4 regions of the Pararhizobium sp. DWP1-1-3 genome follow, and region 1 is predicted to be linked to each of the others. Evidence: predicted binding sites of a transcription regulator. Region 1 holds the regulator's gene; each other region holds the start of a gene.

What was found. Region 1 encodes PhoB, which activates phosphate uptake and scavenging genes when phosphate is short. Its sites were predicted from a motif close to TGTCATNNANCTGTCAT; they were not measured.
Region 2: a site for PhoB is predicted at 1,684-1,700, ahead of phnC (phosphonate ABC transporter ATP-binding protein). Genes of this name have one in related genera too.
Region 3: a site for PhoB is predicted at 1,967-1,983, ahead of ugpB (sn-glycerol-3-phosphate ABC transporter substrate-binding protein UgpB). Genes of this name have one in related genera too.
Region 4: a site for PhoB is predicted at 1,262-1,278, ahead of ACP7BS_RS13935 (DUF1868 domain-containing protein). Genes of this name have one in related genera too.

The regions. Positions count from the first base shown of each region.
Region 1 covers NZ_JAFCTR010000016.1:108,646-111,851, forward strand. Annotated here, with positions in the region: gene ACP7BS_RS25005 (GcrA family cell cycle regulator) at 30-563, shown strand; gene ACP7BS_RS25010 (VOC family protein) at 570-950, shown strand; gene phoB (phosphate regulon transcriptional regulator PhoB) at 972-1,655, opposite strand; gene phoU (phosphate signaling complex protein PhoU) at 1,763-2,473, opposite strand; gene pstB (phosphate ABC transporter ATP-binding protein PstB) at 2,552-3,206, opposite strand, start outside.
Region 2 covers NZ_JAFCTR010000005.1:223,620-226,825, reverse strand. Annotated here, with positions in the region: gene phnD (phosphonate ABC transporter substrate-binding protein) at 1-693, opposite strand, end outside; gene phnC (phosphonate ABC transporter ATP-binding protein) at 786-1,622, opposite strand; gene ACP7BS_RS13785 (DapH/DapD/GlmU-related protein) at 1,764-2,381, opposite strand; gene phnL (phosphonate C-P lyase system protein PhnL) at 2,378-3,085, opposite strand; gene phnK (phosphonate C-P lyase system protein PhnK) at 3,088-3,206, opposite strand, start outside.
Region 3 covers NZ_JAFCTR010000019.1:75,028-78,233, forward strand. Annotated here, with positions in the region: gene ugpA (sn-glycerol-3-phosphate ABC transporter permease UgpA) at 1-540, opposite strand, end outside; gene ugpB (sn-glycerol-3-phosphate ABC transporter substrate-binding protein UgpB) at 627-1,934, opposite strand; gene ACP7BS_RS26705 (aldehyde dehydrogenase) at 2,857-3,206, opposite strand, start outside.
Region 4 covers NZ_JAFCTR010000005.1:266,290-269,495, forward strand. Annotated here, with positions in the region: gene ACP7BS_RS13925 (polyprenyl synthetase family protein) at 1-319, opposite strand, end outside; gene mtgA (monofunctional biosynthetic peptidoglycan transglycosylase) at 479-1,225, shown strand; gene ACP7BS_RS13935 (DUF1868 domain-containing protein) at 1,332-2,069, shown strand; gene ACP7BS_RS13940 (glutathione S-transferase family protein) at 2,066-2,713, shown strand; gene rpmF (50S ribosomal protein L32) at 2,873-3,058, shown strand.

The DNA of each region.
Region 1 (3,206 bases):
TCACCAACGCTGGGAATGGAGACAAGACCATGAATTGGACTGACGAGCGGGTCGAAAAACTCAAGAAATTGTGGGCCGAAGGCTTGAGCGCGAGCCAGATCGCTGCACAGCTCGGCGGCGTTAGCCGTAACGCCGTCATCGGCAAGGTCCACCGTCTCTGCCTGCCGGGCCGCGCCAAGGCCGGCGGCAGCACCGCAACGGCACGTGCAAAACGTCCAGCACCGTCCGCTGCGCCGCGTGCACCGACTTACACAGCGTCGCGCATGACCGCCACCCGCACAGTGACCCGCACCGCCGGTGCAACCGTCATGAAGGAAGAAGTGGAAATCGGCGCGAGCGAGGATCAGGAAGCAGCGCCGGCCGGCAATAACGTTGTCGTTCCGATGTCGCGCCGCCTGGTCCTGACCGAGCTTACCGACCGCACCTGCAAGTGGCCGATTGGCGATCCGATGAAGGACGAGTTCCACTTCTGCGGCAACGATTCCCCGGACACATCGCCCTACTGCACATTCCACGCCAAGCTTGCCTACCAGCCGTCCGGCGAGCGTCGCCGGGCCCGCTGAGGCCGGATCGGCCGTTTCGTCAATCCCATCCCGTTCGTGCGGGATATCGGCATCTCGAAGACTTTCTATTGCGAGATACTGGGATTGGTGATCAGCCGAGACTTCGGCAATTTTGTTATGTTTGAAACGGGATTTGCCATCCATGACGGCAAATCCCTGGAAACGACGGTCTGGGGACAGCCGTCAGTCGTTCCCGAGCCCTATGGCCGACAAAATATCCTGCTCTATTTCGAACACGATAAATTGGATGCGCTTTTCGAGCGCATTTCCGGCGATGTAAACCTCATCCACCCCATCGAGACGCAAGCCTGGGCGCAGAGGGTCTTCCGCCTTTATGATCCGGATGGTCACGCCATCGAGATTGGCGAACCGCTCGGCAGTGCCTGACGGTTCTTTCCTGTACGGCGCTCAGCTTTCCAGCGAATAGCCGGCGCCGCGCACGGTGCGGATCACGTCCTGCATGTTGGAAAAGTTCAGCGCCTTGCGCAGGCGTCCGACATGGACGTCCACGGTGCGCTCATCGACATAGATGTCGTGGCCCCAGACGCCGTCCAGAAGCTGCGAGCGCGAAAAGACACGGCCGGGCGAGGCCATGAAGAATTCCAGCAGGCGGAACTCGGTCGGTCCGAGACGGACTTCGCGGGTCTTGCGATGGACGCGATGGGTTTCGCGGTCGAGTTCGATATCGCCGCATTTCAGCAGCGTTGACAGCACTTCGGGCTTGGCCCGGCGCAGCATCGCCTTGACCCGCGCCATCAGTTCGGGCGTCGAGAACGGCTTGACCACATAGTCGTCGGCGCCGGTGGCGAGCCCGCGAACACGTTCGCTTTCCTCGCCGCGTGCCGTCAGCATGATGATCGGCAGGCGCTCTGTCTCGGAGCGCTGGCGCAGCCGGCGGCACAGTTCGATGCCGGAAACCCCCGGCAGCATCCAATCGAGGATCAGGAGATCGGGAAGGCGTTCCTGCAGGCGCATTTCCGCCTCGTCGCCACGATTGATCGTATCGACTTCAAACCCTTCGGCCTCAAGATTGTATCGGAGGAGGACGCTGAGCGCCTCTTCATCTTCAACGACGGCAATTCTTGGCAACATTCAGTTCAGCTCCTTGGCGCCCGGCCGGATGGCCGAAGGCTTGCCGAGCGGCTCCAGCGGCCGCTCGCGCAATCAGTGCGTAAGAATTTACTTACTTTATCGCGTGATCAGTTACCGATCGCGCCGACCGTGTTGGCCGTATCGTCCTTCGGTCGCTCGCCGACAGGCTGCGCGCCGGTCGCCATATAGTAGATGGTTTCGGCGATGTTGGTGGCGTGGTCGCCGATGCGCTCGATGTTCTTGGCGCAGAACAAGAGATGCGTGCAAGGCGTGATGTTGCGCGGATCTTCCATCATGTAGGTCAACAGTTCACGGAAAAGCGACGTGTAGATCGCATCGATCTCATTGTCGCGCTCGCGGATGCTGTTGGCCTTTTCCGGCGAACGCGACGCATAGACGTCGAGCACTTCCTTGAGCTGAACGAGCGCAAGCTCGGCCAGATGCTCGAGGCCGCGGGCCAGCTGACGCGGCAGGCTGGCGGTCGATACGGCGATGACCCGCTTGGCGTTGTTCTTGCCGAGATCGCCGACCCGCTCGAGATCGGCGGCAATGCGGATCGATCCCATGATTTCGCGCAGGTCGGCAGCCATCGGCTGGCGCTTGGCGATGGTGACGATTGCTTTTTCGCCGATCTGGCGCTCGGCCTCATCGAGAATGGCGTCGTCGGAAATGACCTTCTGGGCAAGCGCCAGGTCGGAATTGACCAGCGCGCGCACGGATTCGGCCACCATCTGTTCGGCCAGGCCGCCCATCTCGGAGATACGCCGGGTCAGGTACTTCAGATCTTCGTCGTAGACGGAAGCAATGTGCGTAGACATGATTGTTTTTCCTTGCGATCACAATCCGGGTTGGAAGGCCACCACCCTGCCCTCATGACAGGGTGGCAAGCTAAGTCCTCAGCCGAAGCGGCCCATGATGTAATCCTGGGTACGCTGGTCGTCCGGATTGGTGAACATCTTGTCGGTGTCGTTTTCCTCGACGAGATTGCCGAGGTGGAACATGGCGGTGCGCTGCGAAACGCGGGCGGCCTGCTGCATCGAGTGCGTGACGATGACGATCGTGTAGTTCGTGCGCAGTTCGTGGATCAGTTCCTCGACCTTGGCGGTCGCGATCGGATCCAGCGCCGAGCACGGCTCGTCCATCAGGATGACTTCCGGGCTGACGGCAACGGCGCGGGCAATGCACAGACGCTGCTGCTGACCACCGGAAAGGCCGGTGCCGGATTCATGCAGGCGATCCTTCACCTCGTTCCAGAGGCCGGCCTTCTGCAGGCTTGACTCGACGATCTGATCGAGTTCGGCCTTGGTGCGGGCGAGACCGTGGATCTTCGGACCGTAGGTGACGTTTTCGTAGATCGACTTTGGGAACGGGTTGGGCTTCTGGAAGACCATGCCGACGCGGGCACGAAGTTCCACCACGTCGATGCTCGGATCGTAGATGTCGCCGTCATCAAGGGTGATCTTGCCGGTAACGCGGCAGCTGTCGATGGTGTCGTTCATGCGGTTGAGCGTCCGCAGAAATGTCGACTTGCCGCAGCCCGACGGGCCGATC
Region 2 (3,206 bases), on a different contig from region 1:
GCGCCACAGTTCGACTAGGTCGTTCATGTCGAGAACGCCCTTTTCGACCATCTTGTGCAGGTTGCCGGACGTGTAGCCGTCCTTGAACTCGCCGATGCCCGAGCCGAAGGTCGTGCCGGCATCGAAAGTGCCCTTGAGCACTTCGAGAACGAGGTTTTCATGGCCGCCGCCGAAACCGGTTTCAGCGAAGAATTCCTTGACCGGCATGCCGATCGTTTCCGGCAGGGTCACGCTCGGGATCAGGTAGCCCGATGTCGAGTCCGGATCGGCAAAGCCGAGCTTCTTGCCCTTCAGGTCGGCGACGCTAGCATAGCCCTTGTCCTTGCGGGCAACCATGATCGAGTAGTAGCCGGTCGAGCCGTCGGACTGTTCGGTCGTCAGGATCGGCTCGACGGCATCAGCCTTGGCGAGGAAGATCTTGGCATAACCGGACGCGCCGAGTTCGGCATAATCGAGCGTGCCGCCGAGCAGGCCCTGGATAACGCCGTCATAGTCGGCAGCCGGGAAGAAGGAGACCTTCTCGACATTCAGCGCCGTCTTCAGGTGATCGCCGAGGCACTGGTAGTTGCGCAGGCGGTCGGCTTCGTTTTCGCCACCGATAATGCCGACGCGGAATTCCTTGAGGTCTTCAGCCTGAACGTGGCCAACGAGGGCAAAGAGCGCAACAGCGCTCAAAAGTGCTTTCTTCAACATAAGGGTCTTCTCCTGTTATCCCGGCGGCGCCGGTTCACATTCGGTTGCAAAGCGTCTGCCCTTGACGCGGGCTTTCGATCCCGGCTCGCTCTCTAGAGCCCGGCCAGTGCCAGCGGCTTGACGCCGGCGGATTTCGTGTTGTCCTGCGCAGCCGGAATATTGATGCTGGTCGACGTCATCGATTCATCAAGCTCGGCGCCCGAACCGTAGATTTCGGCAACCGCAGCCGCGGTCAATTCCTGAGGCGGCCCATCGAAAACAACGCTTCCATGCGCCATGCCGATGATGCGCTCGCAATAATTGCGCGCCGTATCCAGCGTGTGCAGGTTGGTGACGACGGTGATGCCGTCGCGCTCGTTGATATCGCGCAGAGCGTCCATGACGATCTTGGCATTCAGCGGATCGAGCGACGCGATCGGCTCGTCGGCGAGCAGCATCTTCGGCTGCTGCATCAGGGCGCGGGCAATCGCGACACGCTGCTGCTGGCCGCCGGACAGCGTGCCGGCCGGCTGCAGCGCCGTCTGTTCGATGCCGAGCCGTTCCAGCGCCCCGATCGCCATGATCCGCTCTTCGCGGGTGAACATGTTGAGGATGCTGAGAACCGTTGAGCGGTGATTGAGGCGGCCGAGCAGCACGTTGGTCAAAACGTCGAGACGCGGCACAAGATTGAACTGCTGGAAAATCATGGCGCAATCGCGCTGCCAGTTGCGAAGGGCTGCACCGCGCAGCGACGATACTTCGAGATCACCGAAATGGATGGAGCCCGACGAAACATCGTTGAGACGATTGATCATCCTGAGCAACGTCGACTTGCCCGCACCGGACCGGCCGATGATGCCGACCATCTGGCCCTGTGGGATGTTGAAAGTAACCGAGTTGACGGCAATCTTCTTGCCGAACTGACGGGTTACATTCTTCAGCTGAAACATGAGCAGTCGTCCTCTGGCAATGGCACCGGTTACCGGTATGCCCTTGCCATAATGGCGGTTGATGAAAGGGGAATGTCAGTTTGATGTTGTTTTTGTTACAGTCCACAATCCCCGCAAAGGCGGGGATTGGGGTGCCTAAACTCAGGCATTGTGACGGGCAAGGAATGCGTCGGCATCGAGCATTCTGAAGTCGTCGAGGGCCTCGCGCAGCTTGGCGTGATCCCAATCCCACCAGGCCAGCTTCTCGAAACGGCCGGCAATCTCCTTGCCGAAACGTTCGCGGATCAGCTTGGCCGGAACGCCGCCGACGATGGTGTAGGGCGCCACATCCTTGGAGACGACCGCCCCGGAGCCGACGACCGCGCCGTTGCCGATCGTGACACCGGGCAGCACCGTCGCCCCGTGGCCGATCCAGACATCGTGCCCAATGACGACCCGGTTTTCACGCCGCCAGGCAAAGAAATCCTGCTCCACATCGGCATCCGGCCAGTAGTTCGAAGCGCGATAGGTGAAATGGTGAAGCGTTGCCCGCCAGGTCGGATGGTTGGTGGCGTTGATGCGAACGGATGCCGCCAGATTGGCGAATTTTCCTATCGTCGCACACCAGATCATGCCGTCGCGCTCGATATAGGAATAGTCGCCGAACTCGACCTCGTCGAGGCGGCAACGATCGCCCACTTCCGTATACCGCCCAAGGGCCGATTGATTGACGGTGGCGGTCGGGTGGATCGTCGGTTCCACACTCAGTTTCTGGCTCATGCTGCAGCCTTTCGCGGCGAGAAGGCGGAAACGTCGAGGATACGGTCGGCGACGGCATCGCGGACTTCCTCGTCGTGGAAAATCCCGAGCAGGGCAACCCCTTCAGCCTTCTTGGAGGCGATCATCTCGACCACCACCCGGCGGTTCGTCGCATCCAGCGACGCCGTCGGTTCGTCGAGCAGAAGGATTGCATGGTCGGTAATGAAACCGCGGGCGATGTTGACGCGCTGCTGCTCGCCACCCGAGAAAGTGGCTGGCGGCAACTGCCAGAGTTCGCGCGGCAGATTGAGTTTCGCCAGCAGCTCAGCCGCCTTTTCACGCGCGACAGCCTGATCGACACCACGCGCCAGAAGCGGTTCGGCGACGACATCGAGTGCCGACACGCGCGGAACGACCCGCAGGAACTGGCTGACATAACCCAGCGTATCGCGCCGGACTTCCAGCACGGCGCGGGGTGCCGCCTTCGCGAGATCGACGAGATGACCCTGATGCTCGATCAGGATCTGGCCGGCATCGACGCCGTAATTGCCATACAGCATCTTCAGGATCGAACTCTTGCCGACCCCGGACGGACCGCCGAGCACGACGCATTCACCCTTCTTGACGGAGAACGACACGCCATTGACGACCGGCAACCGGATACCGTCACGCAAGTGCATGGTGAAGCTCTTGGCGACTTCGGAAACAACGAGGGGAGTGGCCATAGTTACACCTGAAGGATCGAGGAAACGAGGAGCTGGGTGTAGGGCTCGCGCGGATCGTCGAGCACCCTGTCGGTCAGACCCTGCTCGATCACCAGACCGTCCTTCATCACCATCATCCGGT
Region 3 (3,206 bases), on a different contig from region 1:
CTGCAGGCCTGCCACGAAGAACAGGAAATTGTAGCTGATCTGCTTCCAGGCGGCGGCAACCACGACCAGCGCCATCGCCTGGTTGCCGTTCAAAAGCGGATCCCAGGCAAAGCCGTTGCGACGGAGAAGGTAAGCCAGCGTGCCCATGGCCGGATTGAACATGAAGAGCCAGAGCATGCCGGCAACAGCCGGGGCGACCGCATAAGGCCAGATCAGGAGTGTGCGATAGAAGCCCTGACCGCGCACGACTTTGTCCGCAGCGGTGGCGAGAAGCAGGGCTACGCCCATCGAGACAATGGCCGTCAACAGACTGAAGACGACCGTCACCTGCAGAGCGTGGATATAGTTGGGATCGGACAGAACCGCCTTGAAGTTTGCAAGGCCGACAAAGCCGCTTTTAAGGCCAAATGGATCCTGCCGGACCATGGACTGATACAGCGCCTGACTGGCAGGCCAGAAAAAGAAGATGATCGTCAGTATGATCTGCGGGGCGATCAGCAGATACGGCAGGATCTTGTTGGGAAACGCAACGTTGTGCACGGGTTCTCCTCCGGCAGTCAGACAGATCACAAGACGGCACCGCTGCCGCCCGCAACCGGATGCGAGCGGCGGAGGTGTTGTCGGGTTTAGTTGCCGACGGCTTCGGTGATCGCTGCGTTCCCACGTTCGACTGCCTTGTCGAGAGCGGCCTTGGCATCCTGTTGCCCTGCCAGCATGGCCTCGAACTCCTCATTCATGATGTCGCGAACCTGCGGCAGGTTGACGAGACGCACCCCCTTGGAGTTCTCGGTCGGTGCCTTGCCCATCATCTGCAAGATCGGCGTTTCACGGCCGGGGTTCTTGTCATAAAACCCGGATTTCTTGGTCTCCTCGTAAGCCGCATTCGTCACCGGCATATAGCCAGACACCTGATGCAGGCGGGCCTGGATCTGGGTCTGTGAGAGGAAGTTGAAAAACTGGGCGACCCCCTTGTATTCCTTGTCGCTCTTTCCGCCGAACACCCAAAGGCTGGCGCCGCCGGGAATCGTGTTCTGTGGGCCATGGCCTTCGTAATAGGGGAGCTGGCCGATGCCGTATTTCACGCCGGACTTGATGATATCGCCCAGTCCACCGGACGATTCAGTGAGGATTGCGCACTCTCCGGACATGAACAGCTGCTTGGCCTCTGACGTCCGGCCGCCATAACGGAAGGTGCCGTCCTTGGCGAGATCCGCGATCGACTGGAAATGCTGAACGAAGAGGGGAGAGTTGAACTCGAGCTTGACGTCGTTGCCGCCGAGGCCGTTTTCATGGGTGCCATAAGCAACATTGTTCCAGGCGGCAAAGTTCTCGGTCTGGATCCAGGTCAGCCAGGTCGATGTAAACCCGCAAGAGGCGGCACCGCTGGTCTTGATCTTCTTGGCCGCGTCGAACACTTCCGGCCATGTCTTCGGCGGATTATCGGCGTCAAGCCCCGCTTTCTGGAAAACATCCTTGTTATAGTACAGGATCGGCGAGGATGAATTGTAGGGGAATGACAGCATCGTGCCGTCCGGTTTTGCATAATAGGCCGCAATGCCTGCAAGATATTGCGACTTGTCGAACGTGTAGCCGCCCTTCTGCAGCACGTCGGCTGCCGGAACGATGGCGCCCTCTGCGCCCATCATTACGCCGCTACCTGCATCGAAAACCTGAATGATGGCGGGAGCCTGCTGCGAGCGGAAGGCCGCGATGCCGGCATTCAACGTTTCGGGATAGGTGCCTTTGAAAACCGGCGTAATCGTGTAGTCGGACTGGCTCTCGTTGAACTCTTTAGCCAGTTGATTGACGACTTCGTTGTTGGCACCTGTCATCGCATGCCACCACTGCAGGTCGGTCGCCGCATCGGCGCTTGCGGGCAAAAGAAGAGAGATGGCGAGAAAGGCCGTCGATGAGGCGAGCGAACGTTTAAACATGATTTCCTCCCGGTGATGTCAAAAACTGTACAACGAAACTTCCATGAAATCCGGCGTCAATCCTCCTCGATCGATACCAGATTTTCCAAAATCGGGCTTGCTGAGCCAGCCAGACCTGTCTTCTTTGTTATTTGCCCGTTGCAGACTCCATACATAGGCGCGAACTGCCTTTGTCCAGCCGTTCGATTGAAAGTTCGCGCTTTTTTTGGATCATTCGCTCTCACCACCGAGATCGGCGCGGGATACGGCTCGACCCTGTTACACGACGATGGTGTCGGGAAAAGCAACACGCATGTCAAATCCCCTGCCGCGGGTGAGTCAAAACAACGCTGCTTTTAAAAGCACTGTAATCAACAGGTTCTGAGCCGTGCCACCTAGACAAAATAGGTGACGATACGGTTTCCCTGAAGTTCGTGCACATCGAAAGCGGTGTCGTAGACCGCTTCAAACACATCCGGCCGAACGATGTCGTACGGGGTTCCCAAACGGCAGTCTTAGTCCCCGCAATCACCACCTGCTTCGCCTGACTAGCGCTTGTGTGGGGTCTCTTGTCCCCAACACGACGCAAGGCGTTCCAGATGGCCGACCATGGCCGTGCGCATGCCGTGCGTATCCCGCTTGGCTCGACAATCGAGATGGCGTTGCGGACGGGCCTGGTCATCGTTGTGGTTTGGGGATGCCTTCTGCGCGCGGCATTTCCCCGGCCTCGTTAAGGCAGGCGATTGCGTCGCGGTCTTCTTGGTGAGCGTGTGACGGCAGTGCCGCAGATCCAAATCGACCGGTAAGCGGCAACTCTCCATCTGGGATTTTTGGAATGGAGCGCTTTCTGACGCCCCGTTCCTTTGTCGGCCCTTTGCGATCACGGTGAGGGCAAACTCGGTCGCAATCACCGGTGGAGAGCGATGTGATCAACTAGTCTTGGCTAAAAGGGATAATGCTGGGCGGAATCCTCGATTGTGATCCAGCGCAGGTCGGTGAACTCGGCGATCGCCGCCTTGCCGCCGAAGCGGCCGTAGCCGCTACCCTTGACGCCGCCGAAGGGCATCTGCGCCTCGTCGTTCAGCGTCGGTCCATTGATGTGGCAGATACCAGATTCGATACGGGCGGCAACTGCCATAGCGCGCTGGACGTCGCGGCTGAACACAGCCGACGACAGGCCGTATTCGGTATCGTTGGCAACGCGGATGGCTTCTTCTTCATCGGCGACGCGGATGATCGGCTTGACCGGGCCGAAGGATTCCTCCGAGTAGACCCGCATTTCCGGGGTGACGT
Region 4 (3,206 bases), on a different contig from region 1:
GCTGGCCGCGCCTGAGATCATCGTCGTCCATCGCCGGAAGGTCGTCATGCACCAGCGAGTAGCTGTGCACGCATTCAAGAGCTGCACCGACACGCAGGGCCGCTTGCCTGTTGCCGCCAAGGAGGGCGGTGCTTTCCATGACCAGAAAGGGGCGCAGGCGTTTGCCGCCGTTCAGGAGGCCGTGGCGCATCGCGGCGATGAGGGATGCCGGCCGTGCGATCTCGTCTGCCTGCGGTTCTTCGTGGAGGATACCGATGAGGCAGGCCTCGACCTCTGTGGCGCTGCTCTTCAGGCGAATTTCGAAGGGTGTCTCGCTCATGCGGCGTTGTTTGGCATGACTGCGCGCCGGCTGGCAACGGGATTTTACCATATCGGCGTCCGCTGGCGCGGCTTGCTGTGCGTTACCGAGAAAACCGTTCAATTTTAGCCGCGCTTGTTCTATGAAAATTGAATGGATCATCAGGCGGGCGTTTCAGGGGTGGACATTGTACCGGAAACTCGGGAGGAGCAGGACGTGTCTTCCAGCCGTTCGCGGGGATGGGGTCAGGCCCTGCGCCGGCGCTGGCGCAAGATTCTGCTGATCGCGGTGGCGATTGCCATCCTGCCTTACGTGCTGATCGTCCTTTATGCGCCAAGCTTCATCCATCCGATTTCGACGCTGATGCTGCGCGATTTGCTGCTTTTCCGTGGTTATGACCGCCAATGGGTCGCCTTCGAAGATATATCGCCCAATCTGGTGCGATCGGTGATGATGTCGGAGGATGGCCAGTTCTGCATTCACGACGGTGTCGACTGGGTGCAGATGCGTGGCGTCGTCACCGATGCACTGGAGGGTGAAGCGACCCGGGGCGCCTCGACGATCCCGATGCAGACAGCCAAGAACCTGTTTTTGTGGAACGGCCGCTCCTTCATTCGCAAGGGGATGGAATTGCCTTTGGCGCTGACAGCCGATTTCGTCTGGAGCAAACAGCGGATGATGGAACTCTATCTCAACGTCGCGGAATGGGGTCCTGGTATCTATGGCGCGGAAGCGGCGGCAAAACACCATTTCGGCGTTCCTGCTGCAAAGCTGACCCGGCGGCAGGCAGCCCTTCTTGCCGTATCCCTACCCAATCCGATCGAGCGCAATGCCGGCAAACCGGGCCGTGGCCTGCGCAGCCTGGCCTCGCTGATCGAGCGCCGTGCCAGCCGGTCGGGCGAATATATCAAATGTCTTTATGAGTGAGATCAGGCCTTTTCATTGGAGCCTCTCCGGGAACGGTGTCATTCTGGCGTTGTGAAACTCTGCCATCCGGGCCTCATTCCTATCCTTGAAAAGGCTCGATTGTCCCATGGTCCCGATTGATTCATCCCTTATCGCGTTTGCGCGAAGTGCCAACAATATCCCGCCACGGCATTTGGGAACCCGCTACGATGCCGAAGGCCGCTTTCTACACGAGCCTGGCAACACCGTCGTTTCCCATGTTGCTGCAGGGTCGTCTTCGTATGATGCCATCCTGACGGTGCGCGACCGATTGATGGCGATGCCGGAAGCCAGTCAGTTCGCCTTCACGCATGCGTCCAGCCTGCACATGACCATCTTCCAGGGCATCATAGAATATCGTCGCAATCCACCCTATTGGCCCACCGATATGCCCCTGGATACGCCAATCGATGTGATGACGGCCCACTTTCGCGACAAGCTGAAGAATTTTCCGCCGCTGTCGCCCTTCCGTGCGCGTATTACCGAGGTGACGCCGCTTGGGCTGACGCTTGAAGGTGACAGCGTTGATGACCGGCGGTGCCTGCGGGAATGGCGTGATGCCTTTGCCGGGGTTTTTGGCTATCGTCATCCGGACCATGACGATTACGTGTTTCACATCACTTTCGCCTATATGATCGACTGGCTCGCTGACGCGGCGCTGCCGCGCTGGCAGGAGATGCTGGCGGAAACGCTGGCCTATCTCAAGGCGCGGTCGCCCGTCGTCGATCTCGATCCTCCGGCTTTCTGCTCGTTTGAAGACATGAACCATTTCGAAGAGCTGATTGTCTTCGGACGCTCACCAAAGACAGTAAGGAATGCGCCATGACCCAGCTGACGCTCTATATCGGTAACAAAAACTATTCCTCCTGGTCGTTGCGGCCCTGGCTTGCGCTGGAGGCTTGCGGCATCCCGTTTGAGGAGGTGCTTATCCCCTTCGATTTTCCGGCGGGTAACCCGAAGTTCAAGGATATTTCCCCGACAGGACAGGTTCCCGTCCTGCATCACGGCGACGTGCGTGTCTGGCAGTCGCTGGCAATCATCGAATATGCCGCCGAACTTTTCCCCGATTCCGGGCTCTGGCCCAATGATCGGGCCGAGCGGGCGGTGGCGCGGGCCTATTCGATGGAAATGCTCGCCGGTTTCCGGGCGCTGCGCAATGCCTGCCCGATGAACATCCGCCGGGAAAAGCGGGCGATCGATCTGCCGGATGGTGTGATGGATGACGTCGAGCGGATCGAGACGATCTGGCGCGAGGCGGTGGCCCGCTCCGGCGGTCCGTTCCTGTTCGGCAGTTTTACGGCTGCCGATGCGATGTTTGCCCCGGTGGTCAATCGTTTCGAGATTTATGACCTCACCCGCAATCCCGGCTCGCTGGAATATATGGATGCGGTCAAGACCCATCCGGCCTTCCGCAAGTGGCAGGAGGCGGCTCTCCAGGAAACCTGGATCGTGCCGGAGGACGAGGCCTGATGCTTTTCCTCGCCGGGGTTTGCGAAAAAATGCCCGCAGGGACTGGTCAAACGCCTGTGGGGCATGTATAAGCCCGGCAAATTCCGAGATTGACATCTGTTTTTCCCGGCCAACAGACTGGCTGCGAAACAGAGTTTTGCCCGATAAGTGGAGTATGAAATGGCTGTACCTAAAAGAAAAACAAGCCCGTCCAAGCGTGGCATGCGCCGCTCCGCCGATGCGCTGAAGACACCGACCTACATCGAAGACAAGAACTCCGGCGAACTGCGCCGTCCGCACCACATCGACCTGAAGACAGGCATGTACCGCGGCCGTCAGGTTCTGACCCCGAAGGCTTCCGCTTAATCAGCGGGCCGTCAGGCTGTGATTGGAAGGGCTGGCTTTTCGCCGGCCCTTTTTCTGTTGTCTGTTTGCGAGCGGCGCGGTGCGTTTACCTTTTCACCCGCACCATAGTTTCCCCAAATCCTTACGCTATCTGCCAGCCGCGCCGTTT